2 regions of the Paenibacillus sp. 37 genome follow, and region 2 is predicted to be linked to the other one. Evidence: predicted binding sites of a transcription regulator. Region 2 holds the regulator's gene; the other holds the start of a gene.
The links. Region 2 encodes Rex, which represses fermentation and respiration genes when NADH is low (regulators of the CRP and FNR family bind a similar motif). Its sites were predicted from a motif close to TTGTGAAATATTTCACAA; they were not measured.

Region 1 (9,732 bases), 230 kb from region 2:
AGATGATTTCCATGTTCCGTCATACATTAATACCGCTTCTCCACTTGTAAATTGCGTGGTATATTCGGCATACTCGAAGCCCAGTTCACCTTTTTTGAAATAACCCTTATCAACCCATTCCTTGTGTTTGGCAAAACCTTGCACAACACCCGGGTCGGTCCACTTCGCTTCACCTGTTGCAAACTTTGCGGTAATCTCCGGCCCGGCATATCGGGACCACAGATGGTTGGTTAACATAAGCGGTACCCAGCCCGCCTTGGATGCGGAAGCAAGCGGCACTTTGCCATCAGCCTTGATCTCGGCCAGTATATTGTCCAATTCAGCCATGGTGGTTGGGGCTTTCCATCCTTTTTGTTCAAAGTACTTTTTATTATAGAAAAAACCTTCGCCCGAACCACCAATTGGCAGTCCATAGACTTTGCCTTCATACGTGAACGGTTCAAGGGATGTAAACTGGTCCTGAATGCCCAGCTCTTGCAGGATTGGCGTCAGATCAAGCAGCATACCTTCCTTAGCATAAACTTTGGAATCTGGGCTACCGAACAGTTCAAATATATCGGGCGGGTTGCCTGCCGCCATCTCTCCGCGAAGCTTCTCCTTACGATTCACATCGGATTCGACGCCATCCAGCGTAAAGGTCAGATTGGGTACCTCTCCCTCAACTTTGTCCACAACATCCTGCAGAATGGCCAGTCTTTTCTGTTTGTCGGCCCCCACCTGTGTGTGGCGAAGAAGCATCTCAACCGGTTCCTTACTTGTCTCCTCCACAGGTGTATTGCCTGCGCCCTGTTGTGGCTCGTTACTTGAGCCTGCACATCCCGCCAAAGTCCATGAAGTGATAAGCAATAATGAAAGCAGCAATGTCATTCTTTTTTTCATCGGGTTGACCCTCCTCAAGATATTGAGCATTTGGCTTTACACTCTGATTATAAAAAGCCGGAGCTTACATCGTAAGGATGACAATTCATCAATGGAGGGATAAAATCCTTCACTGGACAAAAAACAGCCCCTGCGAAGTGTATTCGCAAGGGCTGCTTGGTTGGTATATACGTTGAACTTAAGAATATTTACACTTGCCACTTCGATGACAGAACAACCTTCTGATCGCTGTTATCCCCCTATTTTTTTGATCCACTTTTACAAAGGTGAAAATCTAGGGATAGCATATGCTTCCGATGTAGCTTTCTTGCAGAAAGCTTTTAGGCGAACGCTCCGCTTCTTCAGCTTATTTCTGTCCTCTTCGTTCTTGTGTAAATAGTTAGTTCAAATTATATACATCCTGCATATAAAGGTAATTACTTATCGGAACAAGCCACGCCAGCCGTTTCCTGGCGACCTTGTTCGATCAGGCGATACGCTCGCTCCACTTCTTCTTCACTTGGCGAAGGAACTCCATCCAGTGGATATACTTTACCGAGCGCCTCCCATTTGTAGATCCCCATCTGATGGTATGGAAGAATTTCGAACTTCTCAACGCCATTCAATGTTCCGATAAACCGTCCGAGGTTAAGCAGATCCTCTTCCTCGTTATGAATGCCAGGCACATACACGTGGCGTATCCACATTTTCCGACCTTGCTCCGATAACCACTTGGCTGTTTTCAACGTTCTCTCGTTGGATTTGCCTGTCAGCTTGATATGTTTCTCGTCATCAATATGCTTGAGATCCAGTAGAACCAGGTCTGTGTTATCCAGCAGATCGTGAATCCGTTCCGGTTCGTTAAATCCGTTGCTGTCCAGTGTCGTATGCAATCCCCAGCGACGTTTCACTTCTTTGAAGATTTCAGCTACGAAGTGAGCCTGCAACGTTGGTTCTCCGCCAGATATCGTGAGCCCGCCTCCGGAACTACGATAGTAGGATAGATATGGCTCAATCTCAGCCAATACCTCCTCTAGCGTCATTTCTTTTCCACCATCCAGCGCCCATGTATCAGGGTTGTGGCAATACTGACATTTGAGTAGACATCCTTGCATAAAAAGCACAAAGCGGATGCCTGGGCCGTCAACCGTCCCGAAAGTTTCGAGTGAATGAATATGTCCGTTAACCATGCTGCCTCTTCCTTTCTGTATCCGCATCCGCTGTGCGTTTAATATGAGTTGGAATGTCTTGCTCTAGCGGTCTTCTACTTGCAAATTATCTACATCGAACCATGGAACGTACGGTTGATGACATCCAACTGTTGTTCACGAGTTAATTTAATGAAGTTAACAGCATATCCAGATACCCGTATAGTCAGTTGTGGATAGTTTTCCGGGTGATCCATCGCATCAATCAATTGCTGACGATCAAATACGTTAACGTTCAGGTGATGAGCGTTTTGACCGAAGTAACCATCCATCATCGCAGTCAGATTGGATTTACGTGTAGTCTCCTCTTTACCCAATGCTTTTGGCACGATGGAGAAGGTATTGGAAATTCCGTCAAGACTGTGTTCATAAGGTAATTTGGCTACAGAGCCAAGGGATGCCAGTGCACCTTTTTTGTCACGACCATGCATTGGGTTCGCACCTGGAGCAAATGGTTCACCTGCTTTACGACCATCCGGTGTAGTCCCTGTTTTCTTACCATATACCACGTTGGAAGTGATCGTCAGAACGGATTGTGTTGGAACTGCGTTACGGTAAGCTTTGTGCTTGCGAATCATGCCCATGAAGTTCTCGACCAGTTCAACAGCAATGCTGTCTACGCTGTCTTCATTGTTACCGTAACAAGGGAAGTCTCCTTCGATTTCAAAATCAACGGCGATGCCTTGTTCGTTACGAATTGGTTTTACTTTGGCATATTTGATTGCACTCAGTGAATCTGCTGTAACCGAGAGACCGGCGATACCACAAGCCATCGTACGTACAATGTCACGGTCATGTAATGCCATTTCGATACGCTCATAGCTGTATTTATCGTGCATGTAGTGAATGACGTTGAGGGTGTTCATATACAGTTTCGCCAGCCACTCCATCATTGGTTTGAAGCGTTTCATAACCTCATTGTAATCCAGCACTTCGCTAGTGATGGCAGGATACTCAGGTCCAACTTGTGCTCCGGATTTCTCGTCACGACCACCGTTGATCGCATACAGGAGAGCTTTTGCCAAGTTGGCACGAGCGCCGAAGAATTGCATTTGTTTCCCGATCTTCATAGCCGATACACAGCATGCAATACCGTAATCGTCACCATAGATTGGACGCATCAGATCATCATTTTCATACTGGATTGAGCTGGTTTCAATGGATACTTTACTGCAATAATCTTTGAAAGCTTCTGGAAGTTTCGTGGACCAAAGTACAGTCAGGTTCGGTTCTGGTGCAGGACCCAGGTTGTGCAGTGTATGCAGGAAACGGAAGCTGTTTTTGGTTACGCGTGTTTCACCATTCACTGACATACCACCGATGGACTCAGTCACCCATGTTGGATCTCCACTGAACAGTTCGTTGTAATCCGGTGTACGCAGGAATTTGACAATCCGCAGTTTCATTACAAAATGGTCAACCAATTCCTGAGCCTGTTCTTCGGACAAAATGCCCTCTTGCAGGTCACGTTCAATGTAGATATCCAGGAAAGAAGATACACGTCCCAGTGACATCGCAGCACCGTTCTGTTCTTTGATCGCAGCGAGATAACCGAAGTACAACCATTGGAACGCTTCTTTTGCTGTTGTCGCTGGTAAGGAAATATCGAACCCGTGCATATCGCCCAATTGTTTCAATTCTTGCAATGCACGAATCTGTTCAGACAATTCTTCCCGCAGACGAATGACATCTTCATCAATGACATCAACTTCGAGTGCGTTCAATTCGCCTTTTTTGTTACGAATCAGGAAGTCTACCCCGTACAAAGCTACACGACGATAGTCACCGATGATCCGGCCACGGCCGTAAGCATCTGGCAGACCTGTGATAATCCCTGCTTTTCGCGCTGCACGCATATCGGAAGTATAAGCATCGAATACACCTTGGTTATGTGTTTTGCGAATGTTCGTAAATATATCAATGACGCCTTGAGGCAATTCGAAGCCGTATGCTTCACATGCATCAATCATCATCCGGATTCCGCCTGTTGGTTGAATGGAACGTTTGAACGGAGCATCGGTCTGAACGCCGACAATCTGCTCTTTGGATTGATCCAGATAACCTGGTTGGTGAGAAACAATAGTCGCTGGTGTGTTCACATCAACGTCAAGGACACCGCCGTTATCCCGTTCTTTTTTGGTCAGATCAGATACGATCTCCCACAATTCTTTGGTATTCTGGGTTGCATCTGCGAGGAACGCTTCATCACCGTAATACGGAGACAAGTTGTGTGCCAGAAAATCATTCACGTCTACGGATTTGGTCCATGTTCCTTTGGTAAAGTTTCTCCAGCCTGTTTGTTGTTTGACATCTTTTTCAATCACCGACATCGTAATCCCTCCACTAATTTGGATTTCTGGACACATAACATCTTGCTTCATTCGTATCATTGTGTGCCCAGAGCCGCGATTAATGTGAATTGTTTCACATAAACCGGAACATGTTCTCTCTACTTGGGAACCGGAACCGCGGAATGAATGTTTTTCTTACATTTTCAGTATACGACTTGGGGCTTTCATCATCTGTGATTTTTGTCACAAAGTCAGTGAACTAACTCACTCCACCTGCGCTGTGTCCTATTGAACCCTCTTTAGATTCACACTTAGCCACTGCGCGGGCAGAACAACTTCCGATCGCTGTTATCCCCGGATTTTTTCGATTTTATTTTTCAAAGGGGAAAATCCGGGGATAAAGGCGAACGCTCCGCTTCTTCAGTTTTTTCTGCCCTCTCCGTTATTGTGTGAACATCTGGATCAAACAACCTCATCACGGATTCCGTGTAACCTCTTTAGGACCATTGCTCCCTTAAACTCGGAGCAAACAAGGACTTTGATCATTTCCTGAAAAACAGGTGCTTCGCTCTTCTGTTTTTCTGCCCTCTCCGTTATTGTGTGAACATCTGGCTCAAACAGCCACCTCACGGATTCCATGCCACCTCTTTAGAACCCTTTGCTCCTCTATGCTCGGAGCAAACAAGGACTTAGGATCATTTCCTGAAAAACAGGTGCTCGCTCTTCTGTTTTTCTGCCCTCTCTTTATTGTGTGAACATCTGGCTCAAACAGCCACCTCACGGATTCCATGCCACCTCTTTAGAGCCCTTTGCTCCTCTATGCTCGGAGCAAACTAAATCTTAGAATAAATCCTGAAAAACAGGTGCTTTGCTCTCCTATTTTTCTGCCCTCTCGTTATTGTGTGTAAGACGGCAATCGGGGCTCCCCTCTCGGGGAACCCTGATCTTCTTGCCGTAAGGCACGCTTCGTTCTAAATTTGTTATTCAAACTTTCCGTAGAAAGCGTTGCGGTATACATCAGCCAGTTCAGTTACCAACGGCAACTTCGGATTGGCGGTTGTACATTGGTCTTCGAAGGCACGGTCAGCCAGATAATCTACATGTGCTTCAAAGTCTTTGGCATCAAATCCGATTTCCTGGAACGATTCTTCAATGCCCAATGTTTTGTTCAGTTTGCGAATGGCATTGATAAGACTGGTTACGCCTTCTTCTGTTGTACGTGCAGGCAATCCCAGAATCCGGGCAATTTCGGCATACCGCTCATCCGCTATAAAGTGCGAATATTTCGGGAACGATGCAAATTTGGTCGGTTTTTTCGCGTTGTAACGAATGACGTGCGGCATCAGGATCGCATTGGTGCGTCCGTGTGCGGTGTGGTACTGACCGCCCCATTTATGCGCCAAGCTGTGGTTAATGCCCAGGAATGCGTTGGCAAACGCCATACCGGCAATGGTGGAAGCATTATGCATTTTCTCACGAGCCAGTTTATCTCCTTGCAGCGCAGATTGCTCCAGGTATTGGAATACCAGTTGGATTGCTTTGATCGCAAGTCCATCCGTGTAATCATTTGCCATAACAGATACATAAGCTTCAATCGCATGAGTCAGTACGTCCATACCTGTATCGGCAACGGCTGTTCTAGGCAGGGAGTATACGAACTCCGGATCGACAATCGCTACGTCTGGTGTCAGCTCATAATCTGCCAATGGATATTTGGTGTTACCTTGATTTTTATCCGTAATAACAGCGAACGATGTTACTTCAGAACCTGTACCTGATGTGGTTGGGATCGCTACAAATTTCGCTTTTACGCCGAGACGTGGATATTTGTAGATCCGTTTGCGGATATCCATGAATTTTTGTTTCAGATCGTTGAAGTCCGTGTCTGGATATTCATAGAACAACCACATGGCTTTGGCAGCATCCATCGGTGATCCACCGCCGAGTGCGATAATGCAGTCTGGTTGGAAGCGGCGCATCATTTCGGTTCCGCGATCTACTGTTGTTGTGGATGGATCTGGCTCAACATCGGAGAATACTTCGATCGCTACTGGCATTTGGCGTTGACGCAGATAGTGTTCTACCTTTTCAACATATCCAAGCTTCACCATCATGGCATCCGTAATAATCGCCACACGTGTGATATCAGGCATTTTGGCAAGATACTGTGTTGCCCCTTTTTCGAAGTAGACTTTGTTCGGCACTTTGAACCATTGCATATTCACGGTACGGCGAGCCACCCTTTTCACATTGATTAAGTTCACAGCGGTTACGTTGGAAGAAGTCGAGTTACGTCCGTATGATCCGCATCCCAGTGTCAATGATGGCATATTTGTGTTGTAGATATCCCCGATGGCACCGTGTGTGGATGGTGAGTTCACAATAATCCGTCCAGTTTGCAGACGATCTGCGAATTTGCCAATCACTTCTTCATTTGTGGAATGGATAACCGAGGAGTGACCCATGCCGCCAAAAGCAACCACTTCTGCTGCACGTTCAATTCCCTCTGCTGCCGTTTTAACTTTGTAACAAGCGAGTACCGGACTTAATTTCTCAGCCGACAATGGGAATTTCGTACCTACTCCTTCAATCTCGGCCACGAGAATTTTGGTGCCTGCTGGAACTTCAATTCCGCACAACTTCGCAATGCTCACCGCAGATTGACCAACAATCGCCGGGTTCACCGCACATTTCTCGGCATTAATCGCACCTGCTGTCAATTTTGCTGCTTCATCTTTGTTAACAAAGTAACAGCCATTTGCAATCATTTTTTTCTTCACTTGATCAAAGATCGGTTCTTCAATGATGACCGCTTGCTCGGAAGCACAGATCATGCCATTATCGAAAGACTTGGACAGGATCAAATCCGTTACTGCCTGATTGATATCCGCGCTTTTCTCGATGAAACAAGGTACGTTACCTGGTCCTACGCCCAGTGCAGGTTTACCACAGCTGTACGCTGCACGTACCATGCCTGATCCGCCTGTTGCCAGAATGAGAGCCACATCATTGTGATTCATCAGTTCGTTTGTACGATCCATGGAAGGATCATCAATCCATTGAATACAATCTGCTGGTGCACCATGTTTCACAGCCGCTTCCAGCAGGATTTTGGCAGCTTCCCGGCTACAATTCTGTGCAGATGGGTGGAAACCAAAGATGATCGGGTTACGCGTCTTGATGGAGATCAGTGCTTTAAACATCGTCGTTGATGTTGGATTGGTAACTGGTGTAATCCCCATGATGATGCCGACCGGCTCCGCAATTTTCTGGAAGCTCTCATATTCGTTATCTTCAATCACACCTACGGTTTTGTCATACTTGATGCTGTGGTACACATATTCTGTTGCAAATATATTTTTGGTGATTTTATCCTCATATACTCCGCGGCCTGTTTCTTCTACGGCCATCTTGGCGAGCATCATGTGTTTATCCAGACCCGCAAGCGCCATCGCTTGCACAATCCGGTCAATCTGCTTCTGATCCATCTTCATGAATGCGGCGTGTGCTTTATTCGCTTTGTCGATTAACGTTTGAATATACTGACCTGCTGTCGGTTCTTTTGCTGGGGCGACTTCGTTCTTTACAGCCATCTCCCTCATCCTCCTAAAGGTTCGTATTAGTTTGTCTCTCTCGTTTACATTCACATCGTAACATGACAATAAACTTAATTATGTGATTTTTTTCACAAAGTATAACAAATTTAATTTAAGTTTTGTAGTGTCCTTCATACGACCATTTTCACTTCCTATTTAAAATATAGGGCTGTAAAATTCATCCTCTCCACTAAAAGTGAATTTTATCACAATGTTTGAAATTTCGTCATTTTTGCCCCCTTTCCTTCCCCCTCAAACGGTAAGATTAGGTATATACTGAACTTAAAAATTGAACCACCGCAATTTGTACCGTCCTTCCTCCCGGCCGAGATGACCTGATCAGGACGGCAACGGTTTGCGGCAAACCTCGGAGACTACTGGAAACTACAGAAGGTCGTCCGATGGACATAAAGGGGAGATAGACTTATGACAGAACTAACAACTGTACTGGAAAAGCGCGGCAATACCAATTGTTTCTCGGAAGCGAATTTCAACCATTTGCTGGTTACCATGAAAGATAGAACCTATCCGGAAGGTACACATCTGTACTGGGAAGGAGACGTCTCTGACAAACTTTATTATATGAAACGGGGCCGTGCACAGATCACCAAATCCACGGATGAAGGCAAGGAACTGATCATGTACATGTATCAGTCCGGTGATATGATTGGGCAGGCTGATCCCTTTTTTGGCTCTAAACACAGCTTCTCAGCGGAAGTGCTGGAGGATAGTGAGATCGGTGTACTGGAGCATAAAGACCTGGAGATGTTAATCTGCCAGCATTGTGACTTTGCGATCGACTTTATGAAATGGATGGGCATCCACCACCGGTTGACACAGACCAAATTCCGGGATCTCATGTTATATGGCAAACCGGGTGCACTTTGCTCCACCCTCATTCGGTTGTCGAATTCGTATGGTGAGCCGCATGGAGAGCATGTCATTATTCACAAAAAAATTACCCACACGGACCTGTCCAATATGATTGGAGCCACTCGTGAAAGTGTAAACCGCATGTTAAGCGACCTGCGTAAGAAAGATGGGATTGAATATGACAATGGCATGATTGTCATCAAAGATCTGAAGATGCTGCAAGGAATCTGTCACTGTGAACTTTGCCCGAACGAGATCTGTCGTATTTAATATTTGACTATGCTAATCGGATGTTGCTTATATATTTAATGAAAAAAAGCCCAGTTCTCTAAAAAGAGATTGGGCTTCTTGGTATACTTAGGATGCATTGGTCAATTCAAGCTTTACCGCATCACGTGGATTCAATTTCATGTCCAGACCATTTTCCATTAATTCTTTGTCATTCACCATAATGACCCATCGCTCATTCATACGAGGCGTAACATTCTCGACCGAAACAACAAATTTGTTATTCTCCGACATTCTTACAATGCCGCTGGACTTCAACACATCACGAACTGTGCACTCTTGAACGTAGACGCCGGCATATTGACGATTAAGGGTTGGCATAATGTTTCCACCGCTAACCTTGAGTAACGTTGTCTGATATGCAACGCCATCCCCCCCACTGTCAGCGGCTTTCACGTAAATGATCACTTCATCTTTGGCATGAAGTTCCATGTCCCAATCTTCCTGCTCAATATCCTTGCCATTCAATTTGACAGCCCAGCTAAGCGAAGAATCCAGAGAAACTTCACCGACGGATTGAATCCGTTTGCCATCTGCCGTAAAATCGACCAGTCCGCTATTGAGTAATGCTTTTTTGAGTGTCAAACCCTCACTAAAATCTCGCTTAATGGACTTTGT
Region 2 (9,732 bases):
TTCCCATCATCAGTCCCTCTAGTGGAGTCATACCCATCGAAGTATCAACGGATACGCCACCTTTAACTGCTGTTACACTACCACCGTTACCGACGTGACAAGTGATGATTTTCAGATCTTCCACTGGACGATCCAGATATTCAGCAGCTGCCTTGCTTACGAAATCATGGGAAGTACCATGTGCGCCGTAGCGACGTACTTTATATTTTTTGTAAAGTACACGCGGAATAGCATACAGATATGCTTTTTCCGGCATCGTTTGATGGAACGCCGTATCGAAGACCATTACCTGAGGCACACCTGGCATATTTAATTCAGCCGCACGAATCCCCATCATTGCTGCAGGGTTATGAAGTGGAGCCAAGTCGAACAAACGACGAATTTCAGCTTTGGCAGCATCATCTACCAATGCAGATTCTTTAAATGCTTCACCACCGTGAACAACACGGTGTCCAACAGCTTGAATTTCACTTACAGAATCCAGTACACCATTTTCTTTATGAGTCAAAATATCAATGACTTTACGGATCGCTGTTGTATGCTCCAGAATCTCGCTAACTTCTGTAACATCCTCGCGGCCTGTCGGTTTGTGTGTCAGAATGGAGGAATCCATTCCGATCCGTTCCACCAAACCTTTGGCCAGTACAGATTCGTCAGTCATATTATACAGTTGATATTTGAGCGAGGAACTCCCCGCATTAATTACGAGTACTTTCACAGTCGGTCACCATCCTTGTCGTACTTGAAGAATCCTTCGCCTGTTTTGGCACCCAGGTGTCCTGCACGCACCATTTTCTTCAGGACTGTAGAAGGACGATATTTCAATTCTCCGAATTCACGGAACATTCTTTCGAGTGCAGCTTCAACAGAATCCAATCCAAAACGGTCAGCCATTTCGAGTGGTCCATGTTGGAAGTTGTATCCGATACGCATTGCATCATCGATATCTTCAGCAGATGCAACACCTTCTTGCAATACATGCAACGCTTCGTTAATCAGCAGGCAGATCAGACGGGAAGTTACGAAGCCAGGGGATTCATAGATCATGACTCCTTTTTTGTCTGCTACTTCTTCAACAAAACGTCTGGTCTCTTCGAATGTTGTATCCGAAGTTTTCAGTCCACGAATAATCTCTACAAGATCAACCCGGGATACCGGGTGAATAAAGTGCATACCAATAACACGCTCTGGGTATTTGGTCGAGCTTGCAAGCTCGGTCAAACTCAGCGTGGATGTATTACTTGCCAGAATGACATTGCTTGGACAAACTTGGTCCAGTTGGCTGAATACTGCTTTTTTCGCATCCAGATCCTCTGAAATTGTCTCAATGACCATGTCGCAAGTTCCAAGTTCAGCTAAATGAGCTACCTTGGTAATACGGGAAAGAATCAATTTCTTCTCCGCTTTTGTAATCGCCCATTTCTCCAGTTGTTTATCCAGATTGGTTTCGATCATGTCATAGGCATGATCCAGCTTTTGTGTTGTGTGCTCCACGAGAAGCACATCAAGTCCTTTGGCTGCGAGCATCTGGGAAATACCTTGTCCCATCGTACCGCCGCCGACAACTCCTATTTTTTTGAAAAACATGGTTCTGCTCCATCCTTTCGGTTCTCTATTCTCTATTGTACCCTGTTCGCCGAAAATTACAAATTTCGACCCAACATATAATAATATCTTAGCACGAGTGAAATGTAAAAAAAAATAACCAGCATAAATAAATTATGCTGGTAGAAGGGCACTGTCACGAAATTGACAACGAAATTGCTCGCCAGACAAAACTTCCTCACGAATCAAGATGTCCAGTGAATTGTCGAAAATTGTCCGTTGTTCTTCAAGCAACCGCTTTGTCTGTTCCATCAGATCTTGCAGAATCAATTTATTCTCCCGCATGAGTTCTTCGGTTGTAACCATATCCATGTTCACAATACCAAGTGAAGTCAATCCCGAAGCCATCATGGTCTGTACGACATTCGTTGCCTGATCAAAGTCATTGCGTGACCCAGTGGAGCGTCCACCGTAGTACATTTCCTCCGCAGCGGCTCCTCCGAGTGCAATCATGATCTGCTCTTCCAGGAAACGCTTCGTATAGAGGAACTGTTCCTGTTGCGGGTTGTGACGTACATATCCCAGCGCCTGACCACGCGGACTAAGTGCCACCTGACTAACACTGCCTGGACGAACGAGTTCAGCCATAATGGCATGTCCCAATTCATGAATGGCAACCCTTTTCTTCTCTTCCACACTGGACTCACGGTCCGTCTTCTCACCCATCATGACTTTATCAATAGCCAGGGACAAGTGCCGTTGTTCAATGTGTAACAGCCCGTCCCGCATGGCGTATATTGCTGCTTCGTTCATAACACTTTCAAGCTGCGCACCGGAAAACCCATATGATTCCTCGGCTGTCTTCTCCAGATTAACTTCCTCCATCAGAGGTTTGTTCACCGCATGCAGTTCAAGAATGTGCTTTCTGCCCTTTTTGTCGGGCAAGTCCACTTGAATGTGACGGTCAAAACGTCCCGGACGTGTCAGGGCACTATCCAGCATTTCTTTGCGGTTTGTTGCAGCTATAACCAGAATTCGAGGTGTCTCAGAAGAATAAATTCCATCCATCTCCGTCAAGAGCTGATTCAGAGTCTGATCATACTCGCGCTGTTGACCACCTTCACGTTTACCCCCGATGACATCAATCTCATCGATAAATATAATGGCATTTTCCTTATTTTCCTTGGTGGCACGGGTTCTCGCATCCTTGAATAAATCCCGAATTCTGCTGGCACCCACACCAACATACATTTCCACGAACTCACTACCCGATGCTGCTACAAATACAGAATCTGTGTAATGGGCAGCAGCCTTGGCCATCAACGTTTTCCCTGTCCCTGGAGGGCCCGTCAGCAAGATCCCTTTTAACGGACGAATTCCGAACTTCCGAATTTCTTCATGTTTGATGAGAAAGTCAAGTGCTTCACGCAATTCCTGCTTGGCACTGTCCTGACCTCCAATTTCTTCAAAAGTAAGCTTCGAAGGTCCTTTCTTCTTCCGTTTACGTTCCTGTGCAGCGCCTACTGTAATCCCGCCGCGCATTTGCATCATGAACAGCAGACCACCGACAACCGCCGCCGCAATAAGAATCGGAACAATATTAACACCCGTAAACGCAAGGAAAATAATCAACACAGGAAAAAATCCGATGGCAACTTCTTTTGTCCATTTAGGCATTAGGCCACACTCCTATCTGACCGGGCATACGCGGCAGAATAATAAACTTGCTGGCATCTCCGTCACTGAGACTGACATATACATTGTTGTCATCCATAGCTGTATTCACCTTAATCCCGTTCGTCGCCATCTTCGACAACGTTGGTGTAATCTCGGTGTACTGCTTGTTCTCCATCGCCTGGGCTACGGTAAACATGGCATCACCCCACCAGTTCTCAAGCGCCTCGTTGGAATGATCCACAACATCCAGCTTTAACGAGCGTGAACCAATCACCGTCTGTCCTTCTTTGTGAATATATTGTACCAGTCTGCCCAAATCAACATCCGGTTGCAGATCCAGTTTCAATTGTACGTCATTGCGGTTAATAGTTAATTGAACGTCATTGACTCCATCGTACTGGGTAACCATCTTTTCAATCGGATTCTGCACGGCCACCTGACGATATACAAACCAACCTCCAAACAACACAACGGCTGAAATGACGGCAGTTAAAGCAATAGGCAATACTTTTAGCTTCAAGTGAATTACCCCTCCCAGATTTTGGCCCAACCTACTGGCTTATTGGTATATACGAATATGTGCACATTGACTCCTGCGATAATTTCGACAGGATTATTTGTTTTGAATGTAACTGTGAGTACATATCTGAGTATATCACATCGTATATACATTTTCGAAGGCGAAAATATGAATAAATTATTAATTTTAACTATTTAAATTATTTTCATAACTCACTAAAAATAGATTTTGTAACTAGATATAGACAAATTGAATCGTTTTGATCTATATCTACCCTTGATTGAAGCAGCTAAAGGTATTATGAAATTGATTTATTTAAATCAAAAATGTTTACAGGCAACACAAAGAACCGGTTCAGTCGGATATCCGTCTGCCGGTTCTTTCATTTCTCTAATTCTCTAGTTATGTCACTCTATTTGTACTAGCTGTTCGGTAGTGTGTAGACCAGGTCCACCTGTTCTCCATTGCTAAAACGATAAAAGCGATAGTGGTTATGCGTACCGTCTTTATAATACACTTGCCACACATATATTCCATTCACAACTCCGGGCATGATTCGTTTAATCTCGCCGGCAGGAACTTCAGAACTGAAGCGATTGCGGATCTGCGCTTCGGACATGCCATTCTGCAGCAGCTCACTGTGTACAGCGTTTGCACCCTTAGCCGGTTGATTGTTTGCATCGAATTTAACCCAGACCATAACATCCTGGTTATCCTTATTTTTGCCGATCAGGGTCCAGTAGATGTTGTCAGAGCCTTCTTTGTCTCCCCAGATGTACTTGCGCAATTCATCATAGGATGTAATGCCCAGTTGCTTCTGTGCTGCCTGCATAGCGAGAGCTTCTTCCTTACGCTGGTCCTGCGTGACATAGACGTAATAACGCTGAAGTCCAAACAGAATCAGAACCAGTGCAAGCAGCGAAATCCATATCCACTTCTTTTTTTTCTTCAAAAGTCGAACTTCCTTTCCCTATGATGCTCTGTCCTGCAATTAACGAGCAAGCAGACCATCAAATGCCAATTGAGCCTCACGCAAAATGCGTTCTTCATCCAGCGTCAGACATTCGCCGTGTTTGACCACTTGTTTTCCATCCACCCATACGTGCTCAACATCTTTGGCAGAAGCCGAGTAGATCGTATGTGAGATCAGGTCTGTATGTGGATAGAAATGTGCCTGTTCAATGTCAAGAGCGATAAAATCAGCCTTCATGCCGACCTCAAGTGCTCCGGTATTGTTCAAGAAAATGGATTTGGCACCGTATGACGTTCCGAGGAGTAACGCTTCGCCTGCTGGCACAGCCGTCGGGTCACCAGATACACCTTTGTGGATCAATGCAGCCAGTCTCATTTCCTCGAACATATCCAGGTTGTTGTTGCTTGCCGGTCCGTCTGTTCCGAGTGACACGGTAACTCCTGCTTTCAGTAACGCTGGTACCCGCGCAACACCGGAAGCAAGTTTCAGGTTACTTCCCGGGTTATGGGATACAGCCACATCATGACGGGCCAGAATCTCAATCTCTTCGTCATTCAGATGCACCGCATGTGCAACCAGGGATGGACGTGAGAAAAAGCCCAGTTTCTCCAGATGTGCCACAGGACGCAGTCCATAATCAGCCACGTTCTGCTCCACTTCACGAAGCGTTTCAGACATATGTGTATGGAGAGGAAGGTTCAGGTCGTTCGCGACCTGCACAAGCTTCTCTATGTAGTCAGGAGGGCATGTATATGGGGCGTGTGGCGAGATTACAGTTGTAATGCGACCATCTGCCTGTCCATTCCACTCACGTGCAAACGCTGCCGACTCCTCCAGTTTCCGCAGTTGCTCTTCTTCCGAGCACAGCCCGATTACACCACGTGCCAGTGCTGCTCTAACGCCGGATTGCTCCACAACTTTGGCAACTTGATCCATGTGATCGTACATGTCCAGGAAAGCTGTAGTTCCGCCTTTCAACATTTCAAGCACCGATAGCGAAGTTCCCCAATATACGTCTTGTGAAGTCATTTTCGCTTCCATCGGCCACATTTTTTCCTGCAACCATACTTGCAACGCAAGATCGTCTCCGTGCCCTCTGAGCAACGACATTGCTGCATGACCATGCGTATTGATCAGACCCGGCAGGAAGAACAGTCCTTTTCCATCCACTTTGGTACAATTTTTGTCTCCATCCGGCAATGTCTCACCAATATGCACAATCTTGTCATCCTCAACAACCATGTATCCTTGAACCACGTTCCATGTTGTGCCGCCTTCATTAACGGCAAATTTGCCGTTGTGAATTACCCATCTATTTGTTGTCATCTTCCTCGTCGTCCTTTCCAGTCTCCAAGTAATAGGCCAAACTAAGCAGATCCGTTGTAAAGTCAGCATGGTGAATGCGGATATGCGGCGGTGTTTTTAGAATGGTTGGTGCAAAATTAAGAATCGCTTCGATTCCGGATTCAATAAGCTGATCGGCTACATTTTGGGCTTCCGTATCCGGAACCGTGATAATTCCGATGCGGATGTTTTCTGTTTTAACCGCTTCCGTCAATTCATTCATTGGTTTTACCGTCAAACTGTTAATTTGACTACCAATCTTCGGTCCATATGCATCAAATACAGCAACAATCTTCATGTTGTCTTTCAGATATGCATTGTAGTTGGACAAGGCTTGACCGAGATTACCCGCTCCTACCAGAGCTACATTAATTTGCTGATCGATTTTGAGAATGTGACGAATTTTCTCGATCAAATAGGATACATCATACCCGATCCCTTTACGACCAAAATCACCGAAGTAAGCCAGGTCTTTACGAATTTGGGCCGGATTCAGATCCAGCCTCTGTCCAAGCTCTTGAGAAGAAACAGTAGCCACCTCACGCTGATGCAACTCGTTCAAATAACGCAAGTATACAGGCAGACGTCGTACCACCGCTTCCGAAATTTTATCCGATTTCATTCTTGCTCCCCCTTACCAAGGCCACGATAAAATAATAGATGAAAAGATGAGCATTCTGTATAAATTCAAAGATAGACGTTGTATACAGAATGCTCCTTGTAATTTAGGTTATAAGTTCTTACGTGCAACTGCTTTAATCGGATACGGAAATATCTAATAAAGTTTAACGCCAAACGATAGTGTCATGCAATGATATAACGAACAAAACAACCATTATTCTTGTTCATTAACAGGTTTTTCCAACCACTCGGTAATTCGTGGAACCATCTGCTCCGTGAGCATGTGCTCCATTTTGGGACCAGGCAAAGAATATAAAAAGAATTTACCATAGTACGCTTCAATCACCCGTGTATCATAAACAATGACAATTCCTCTGTCTTTCGCTGTACGCACCAACCGGCCAAATCCCTGCTTGAAACGAATGACCGCTTGCGGCACGGACAGTTTCATGAACGGATTTTTCTTCTGTTCCTGAAGCAGCTCACTCTTGGCTTCCACCAACGGATGATTCGGTGGCTGGAAAGGCAGTCGCACAATAGCGAGACAGGTTAGCGCCTCTCCCGGGATATCTACACCCTCCCAGAAGCTGCTTGTACCCAGAAGTACCGTAGCTTTGGCATCTTGGAACCTGCGAGTCAATTTGGAACGACTTCCACTGTCAACGCCTTGCCCAAGCAACGAGATGTCGTTACCAGATAGCGCCTCCTTCAGCGGATCATAGACCTGTCGCAACATCTTGTATGAAGTAAACAGAACCATCATGCGTCCACGCGTGGCAATTGCCGTCTCTGCAAGTGATTGCACCAGCATATTGACAAAGTGCGCATCACCCACACTGCCCTTCACACTCGGGAAATCACGCGGAATCACCAGAAGTGCCTGATCGCGATAGTTGAAAGGTGATGGCAGCATCGACGTTAACAACCGATTATTCTCGGAAGCTTCCTGCAAGCCAAGCTGTTCAATCATGAACTGGAATGATTTATCTACCGAAAGCGTAGCCGATGTAAGCACAACACTTTTCTTTTTATCAAAAAATAAATCCTTAAGTTGTGCACTGACATCTACAGGTACAGCATACAGCTGGAGAGATTTGCTGCGGAATTGACCGCTGGCTTCCATCCAGTACACCGTTTTGGCATCATCCATACGCATGAAGAAACGCAGATTCTCCTTCAATGTGGTCAGATCTTTCAGCAATCCTGTAATGTCCGTAATCAGACTATCCGATTGATAATCATCCTGATCCTCTTTCACTTCAAGCAGCAATTTGTCCCCTTTGCGAACCAAATCGCCCAGAGTCACATAGATCTGGTTCTCCAGATCCTGCAACTCCTGCCATTTTGCAGGTTTCTGAGAAGCTTTCAGACGCAGGGAAAATTGCCCCGTCTCTCCCGGTGAAGCATCACTTCGTTCAGGCAACAGACCGAACAAGGCATCACTCATACGATCCCACAGCTCCTTAACTTCAAGAGCGAGCGGGAACATCTGATCCACCATGGAGCCCCATTGCACCGAATTTTCATGCCCGGATAACTGCGAACGAAGCATAGGCAGCTGTCCATTACGACTGTCTTTAAACAGGCGGGTCAGTGTATGAACCAAGGTGAAATATTTCATATGCATTCCAAGATGTTTACCAGCGACATCCTCCAGATGATGTGCTTCATCGATCACAAGACTCTCATAGGCTGGCAGCAGCTGATGCGCGGCTTTCACATCCGTAAATAATTTGGAGTGATTGGTGATTACAATATCAGACAACCCGGCCTCATGTTTGGCACGATGGTAGAAACATTTGCGGAACCATGGACATGATCTTCCCAGACAAGACTCAGATTCGCTCTGTACCGTCTCCCAGAAGTCCCCTCCGCGTCCGCTAAGGTTAAGTTCCTCATCATCTCCGGTTTCGGTCTGCGTAAGCCAGACAATCATCTGAGCAGCTGTGAAATAATCCTCTTTAGGTGTGGCGAATTCACGTTTATTGATTTTGTGTTCAAATTTGCGCAGGCACAGGTAATGTCCACGTCCTTTGAATACAGCAGCCTTAAACGGGAACGGAACCACTTGAGTCAGCATCGGAATGTCCCGCTCTCTCAATTGCTCCTGCAGGTTGATTGTATGCGTGCTGACCATAACTTTCTGTTCTTGCTTCACACTTTCGTAAATAGCAGGCAAGAGATAACCCAGAGATTTACCAGTGCCTGTTCCTGCTTCGATCAAGAGATGTTTCTCTTCATCCAGGGCTTGCCTTACACTGCTGAACATCTGAGTCTGCGCTTCACGCTCTTCGTAATGATCCAGCGTATCCTTCAGGTTCTCCCGAACCTGGTCCATAAACTGTTCGAAGCTTACACCATCGAGGGGGTTAGCCTCCCGCTCATCGCGTGGTGCACCTATATCAGTCCAATCACTTACATTAAGAGCAAGCTGACGATAATAGGTATGTCCGTCCAGATCCTGAATCGGCTCTGCTTCCTTCTCACTGCGCATTCCGTCCAAAAACCAACCCAAGTCACTGTCTTCTGGTGCAAACAGATCACTGAGGCGCTGAATCGTTATGAGCGGTAATTCCTTTAACTCATCCAGACATTTGAGCAGCACATAGGCTGTCGCCAGTGCATCACTGTCTGCCTGGTGAGGGCGATCATGTTGAAATCCAAATTCGGAAGACACATAACCAAGTTGATAAGAACCCAGTGATGGGAATGTAATCTTCAGAAAATCAATCGTGTCCAGAATGCGGCCAGTGAACGGCAAATACCCGCAACGGTCAAGAGCATTCTGCAAAAAGTGAAAATCAAAAGCGACGTTGTGTCCAACAAGCACCACATCATTAAGCAGCGGAACCATCTCCATCATCATCTCTTCGAGTGAAGGAGCGTCCGCCACATCTTCATCGGTAATACCCGTCAACCCCGAAATAAACGGGGGAATCGGTACACCAGGGTTCACATAAGAACTATATATTTGAGTTATGCTGTAGTCATGATCTATGATGGCAAGTCCGGCCTGTATAATCTCACCGTCGGACTGCGTGCCGGTTGTTTC

Region 1: a site for Rex is predicted at 8,031-8,048, ahead of adhE (bifunctional acetaldehyde-CoA/alcohol dehydrogenase). Genes of this name have one in related genera too.

The regions. Positions count from the first base shown of each region.
Region 1 covers NZ_CP043761.1:4,663,460-4,673,191, forward strand. Annotated here, with positions in the region: gene F0220_RS20035 (ABC transporter substrate-binding protein) at 1-879, opposite strand, end outside; gene pflA (pyruvate formate-lyase-activating protein) at 1,296-2,048, opposite strand; gene pflB (formate C-acetyltransferase) at 2,138-4,396, opposite strand; gene adhE (bifunctional acetaldehyde-CoA/alcohol dehydrogenase) at 5,338-7,950, opposite strand; gene F0220_RS20055 (Crp/Fnr family transcriptional regulator) at 8,380-9,096, shown strand; gene F0220_RS20060 (hypothetical protein) at 9,184-9,732, opposite strand, start outside.
Region 2 covers NZ_CP043761.1:4,436,132-4,445,863, forward strand. Annotated here, with positions in the region: gene F0220_RS18915 (acetate/propionate family kinase) at 1-718, opposite strand, end outside; gene F0220_RS18920 (3-hydroxyacyl-CoA dehydrogenase family protein) at 715-1,587, opposite strand; gene F0220_RS18925 (AAA family ATPase) at 1,720-3,222, opposite strand; gene F0220_RS18930 (hypothetical protein) at 3,215-3,742, opposite strand; gene F0220_RS18935 (DUF5590 domain-containing protein) at 4,164-4,694, opposite strand; gene F0220_RS18940 (amidohydrolase) at 4,734-6,041, opposite strand; gene F0220_RS18945 (redox-sensing transcriptional repressor Rex) at 6,028-6,681, opposite strand; gene dinG (ATP-dependent DNA helicase DinG) at 6,895-9,732, opposite strand, start outside.